One region of the Shinella sp. GW821-FHT11G07 genome, then DNA from elsewhere that is predicted to be linked to it. Evidence: riboswitches for the same ligand, from Rfam matches in the RefSeq annotation. Region 1 holds a riboswitch; the other holds the start of a gene.
What was found. A riboswitch is a leader RNA that binds a small molecule or an ion and turns the genes downstream of it on or off. The one in region 1 is predicted to bind S-adenosylmethionine.

Region 1 (2,442 bases):
GGTCTTCTGGTAGATGATGAAGGGCGTCTTGTCGGCGATGCGGTCGTAGAGGTGGCGCGCGGTGGCGTTGAACTCCTGGGTCATCCAGTAGACCTCCGGCGAGCCCGCCTCCTTTGCCTTGGCATAGACCCCTTCGATCAGCGCGCGTCCGATACCGGAGCCGCGCACCTCGGGATCGGCGAAGAGATCCTGCAGATAGCAGACATTGCCGACCGTCCAGCAGGAGCGGTGGAACAGGTAGTGGGCGAGGCCGACCGGCTTGCCGTCAAGCGTGGCGATAAGGCCGCGGAACTCGCCGTCCGCCACTTCGCCCGTCAGCCGGGCGAAGGTGGTGGCAAAAATTTCTTCCGGCAGGACCGTCTCGTAGAAGGCGAGATAGGCGGTCCACAGGCGGCGCCATTCGCCTTCATCGTCTGCATGCAAAGGGCGAATGACGACACGGCTCATGGTCAGGCTCCTGTTCTGATCTTTTCCAGATCATAACTCGTGGTTTGATAGATTTCGTTGATCCAGTTGCCGAAAAGCAGGTGCGCATGGCCACGCCAGCGGTTCTGCGGCGGCAGCGACGGATCGTTGTGCGGGAAATAGTTCTTCGGCAGCTTGATCGGCACGCCGGCCGCAACATCGCGGAAATACTCGTCGGCAAGGGATGTCGAATCATATTCGACATGGTTGAAGATATAGAGATTCTTCGCCTTGTCCTGCACCAGGCACACCCCCGTCTCGTCCGATTCCAGCAGTATATCAAGCCCCGGTACGGCGCGGATATCTTCCGCACGGATTTCCGTCCAGCGCGAGACGGGGACCTCGAAATTATCGGAGAAGCCGTTCAGGAAGACCGACGACGGTTTGCGGTTGTGGTGGCGGTAGACGCCGAATGCCTTTTCCTCCAGCGTGTGCTTCGGTACGCCGTGGAAATGGTAGATCGCCGCCATGCCGCCCCAGCAGACGTTCAGCGTCGAATGCACGTTGGTCTGCGTCCAGTCGAGGATCTCCTTCATCTCGTCCCAATAGGTGACGTCCTCGTAATCGAGGATTTCCACCGGCGCACCGGTGATGATGAAGCCGTCGAACTTGCGGTGACGCACCTCTTCCCACGTGTCGTAGAAGGCAAGCAGGTGGTCTTCAGAGGTGTTTTTCGCACGGTGGCCGCCGACGCGCACCAGCGACAGTTCCACCTGCAGTGGCGAGGCGCCGACGAGGCGCGCCATCTGCACTTCCGTCTTGATCTTGTTCGGCATGAGGTTGAGCAGCCCGATCTGCAACGGGCGGATATCCTGCCGGATCGCCACCGTTTCGGTCATCACCCGCACACCCTCGTGAACGAGGGTTTCGAAGGCGGGGAGCGTATCGGGAATCTTGATGGGCATGTCTCAACTCGATCCAAAACAAAAACCGGCCGCAACGATGTCGCAACCGGTCCACGTAAGGGTCTTCCTCGCGCGGCCCTTTAGCGACTTGTTTAACGTGGCTGCAAGCCGGCCGGCCAAATCACCACGAGCGTTTTAGATAGCGCTAGTTTCCTTGCGAATCAATCCATCGCCGGGAACGGTCAAGGCCCGGATGCAGCAAGCATCCGGGCCTTGACCGTTCAAAGCGTCGAGAACTTAGTAGTAGCTGTAGTGGCGCTTCTTGTAATAGACCTTGCCGCCCCAGTGGCCGCCCCAGCGATGGCCGTAGTGACCATAGTGGCGCTTGACGCGGTAGTGCTTGTAGCCGTGATGGCCGTAGCCATAGCTGTTGTAACCGTAGCTCTTGTGACCGTAGCCGTAATAGCCGGCCTCGGACGGGGCAGCGAAGGAAACAGCAGCGACGACGGCGACAACTGCAGAGATAATGAACTTGCGCATGGGACTCTCCTGATCTCTTTCGGGTTACAGAATGAGCTCCTCTCATCCAGTGATCAGACTTTCCCATATCGGAGGAATTTAAGCTGTTTCGGATGGAACAGGCGGTCTCGCGTCCGTTTTCCCCATCCCGGCCCACTCGCAACCTCATCCTCGGCCCTGAGCGGAGGATCCATGCCACGGCTGCGGTCGGTGGATGCTCGGGTCAAGCCCGAGCATGACGAAGGAGAGGTTGGGCGACGTTCTCAGCGGCCGCCTTGGCCTTCCAGCTCTTCCCGCAGCATTTCCAGCTCGAGCCATTCCTCTTCCATATTGGTGAGCTGCTCGCGCAGCTTTTCCATCTCGGCGGCGAGTTTGTTGAAGGTTGCCGGGTCCTTGGTGAAGAGGGCGGGATCGGCCATCTTCGCCTCGCGGACGGCGATCTCCTTTTCCGTCTTCGCCATCTCCTTCGGCAGGTTTTCGAGCGCGAACTTCTGCTTGTAGGAGAGTTTTGCCTTGCCCTTGCTATCGGGTGACGCGGCCGTGGCTGTCTCGGCGGCTTTCGCCTTCTCGGCCTTTTCCGCCTTGCGCTTCTCCTCGATTGCGCCGCGGCGCT
Region 2 (2,442 bases), on a different contig from region 1:
GTCTTCGCTGTCCTCGATACCGGCGGAAAAACGGACCGTGCCGGCCGACATGCCGAGTTCGGCACGCGCCTCGTCCGTCAGGTTCTTGTGCGTCGTCGTCGCCGGATGGGTGATCAGGCTCTTGGCGTCGCCGAGATTGTTGGAGATCTTCGCGACCTGCAGCGCATCCTGCAGCGCGAAGGCCGCTTCCTTGCCGCCCTTCAGCTCGAAGCAGACGAGCGTCGAGCCGCCGGTCATCTGCTTGGCGATGATGTCGGCCTGCGGATGGTCTTTGCGGCCCGGATAGATAACGCTGGCGACCTGGCTCTGCTCGGCGAGGAAATCGGCGATGCGGCTGGCATTTTCCGTCTGCTGCTTGACGCGAAGCGGCAGCGTCTCGATGCCCTTCAGCAATGTCCAGGCGTTGAACGGCGACATGGCCGGGCCGGTGTGGCGGAAATAGTCGTGCAGATGCTCGTTGATCCATTCCTTGTCGGACAACACGACGCCGCCGAGGCAGCGGCCCTGGCCGTCGATATGCTTGGTCGCGGAATAGACGACGACATGCGCGCCGAGTTCCAGCGGCTTCTGGAAGAGCGGCGTTGCAAACACGTTGTCGACGACGACCTTGGCGCCGATCTGGTTGGCAAGCTTGGCAACGCCGGCAATGTCGATGACTTCCAGCGTCGGATTGGTCGGGCTTTCCAGGAAGAACACTTTCGTGTTTTTCTGAATGGCCTTTTCCCAGTTGGAAAGGTCGCGTCCATCGACCAGCGTGCATTCGATGCCGTATTTCGGCGCGAGCGTCTCGACGACCCAGCGGCACGAACCGAACAGCGCGCGGGCGGCGACGATATGGTCGCCGGCCTTCAGCTGGCAGAGGATTGCAGCCGTCACGGCAGCCATGCCGGAGGCCGTGGCGCGGGCATCCTCGGCGCCTTCCAGTAGGCACATGCGCTTTTCGAACATGTCGTTGGTCGGGCTGCCATAGCGGGCGTAGATGAAACCATCCGTCTCGCCCTTGAAGCGGGCTTCGGCCGCAGCCGACGTGTCATAGACGAAACCCTGCGTGAGGAAGATTGCTTCTGCGGTTTCGCCGTGCTGGGAGCGGGTGGTTCCGCCGTGAACGAGTTGGGTGGCCGGGCGCCAGGACTTGCTCATGTGATCGTCGCCTTCAAACAAAAAAACCGGCCGCAAAAGCAGGCCGGTTTTAAACCCGGCCTTTTTAGCTACTTGTTTTACGTGGCTGCAAGCCGGCCGGCCAAATCACCACGGGATAACCTTGCTAATACTGCCTGGCCGCGCTTGCGTCAATTGCCGGCATTTGGTTTTGTGCGGACCTTCTGATGGGACGATAAGATGATGGCTTCTGCGGTGCGCAGCACGGGCATTCTGGCGGACAACGCCATTCGCGGCTTGTTCGACAGCGGACGGCTGACGAGTGAATCGCCCCTCGACGACGACCAGATCCAGCCGGCGAGCCTGGACCTGCGCCTCGGCGCGATCGCCTTTCGCGTGCGCGCCAGCTTCCTGCCCGGCCCGTCCCATCTCGTTGCCGACAAGCTCGACCGGCTGAAGCTGCACGTCATCGATCTGTCCGAGGGCGCGGTGCTTGAGACCGGCTGCGTCTATATCGTGCCGCTGATGGAAAGCCTCGACCTGCCGGCGGAACTCGCCGCGTCGGCGAACCCGAAAAGCTCGACCGGCCGCCTCGATATCTTCACCCGCGTCATCACCGATCGCGCCCAGGAATTCGACAAGATCCCGGCCGGTTATTCCGGCCCGCTCTATCTCGAAATCTCGCCGCGCACCTTCCCGATTGTCGTGCGTCGCGGCTCGCGCCTGTCGCAGATCCGCTTCCGCAAGGGCAAGGCCCTGCTCGGCGAGAGCGCACTGCTGGCGCTGCACGTGAGCGATACGCTGGTCGCCAGCGAAACGCCAAACGTTTCCGGCGGCGGCATCGCGCTGTCGATCGACCTCAAGGGCACCGGCCCGGAGGGCCTGATCGGCTACCGCGGCAAGCACCACACCTCCGTCGTCGATGTCGATCGCAAGAACCAGCACGATATCTTCGATTTCTGGGAGCCGCTGTTCAGCCGCGGCCGCAACGAACTGATCCTCGATCCGGATGAGTTCTATATTCTTGTCTCGCGCGAGGCCGTGCACGTCCCGCCGCTCTATGCCGCCGAGATGACGCCCTTCGACCCGCTCGTCGGCGAGTTTCGCGTGCACTATGCCGGCTTCTTCGATCCCGGCTTCGGCCACGCCCCGGCCGGCGGCTCCGGCAGCCGTGCTGTGCTCGAAGTGCGCAGCCATGAAGTGCCTTTCATCCTAGAACACGGCCAGATCGTCGGCCGCCTCGTCTATGAGCACATGCTCGATACGCCGGAAGGCCTCTACGGCTCCGGTCTCGGATCGAACTATCAGGCACAAGGCCTAAAACTCTCCAAGCATTTCCGCGTC

Region 2: linked by a shared signal. The riboswitch ahead of AC1RT2_RS13470 (O-succinylhomoserine sulfhydrylase) and the one ahead of metA (homoserine O-acetyltransferase MetA) in region 1 are both predicted to bind S-adenosylmethionine.

The regions. Positions count from the first base shown of each region.
Region 1 is NZ_JBXARJ010000005.1:133,470-135,911, reverse strand. Features, by position in the region: gene AC1RT2_RS11720 (GNAT family N-acetyltransferase) at 1-447, opposite strand, end outside; gene metA (homoserine O-acetyltransferase MetA) at 450-1,370, opposite strand; SAM riboswitch at 1,431-1,508, opposite strand; gene AC1RT2_RS11710 (hypothetical protein) at 1,608-1,850, opposite strand; gene AC1RT2_RS11705 (ABC-F family ATP-binding cassette domain-containing protein) at 2,093-2,442, opposite strand, start outside.
Region 2 is NZ_JBXARJ010000006.1:101,891-104,332, reverse strand. Features, by position in the region: gene AC1RT2_RS13470 (O-succinylhomoserine sulfhydrylase) at 1-1,140, opposite strand, end outside; SAM riboswitch at 1,184-1,262, opposite strand; gene AC1RT2_RS13465 (2'-deoxycytidine 5'-triphosphate deaminase) at 1,342-2,442, shown strand, end outside.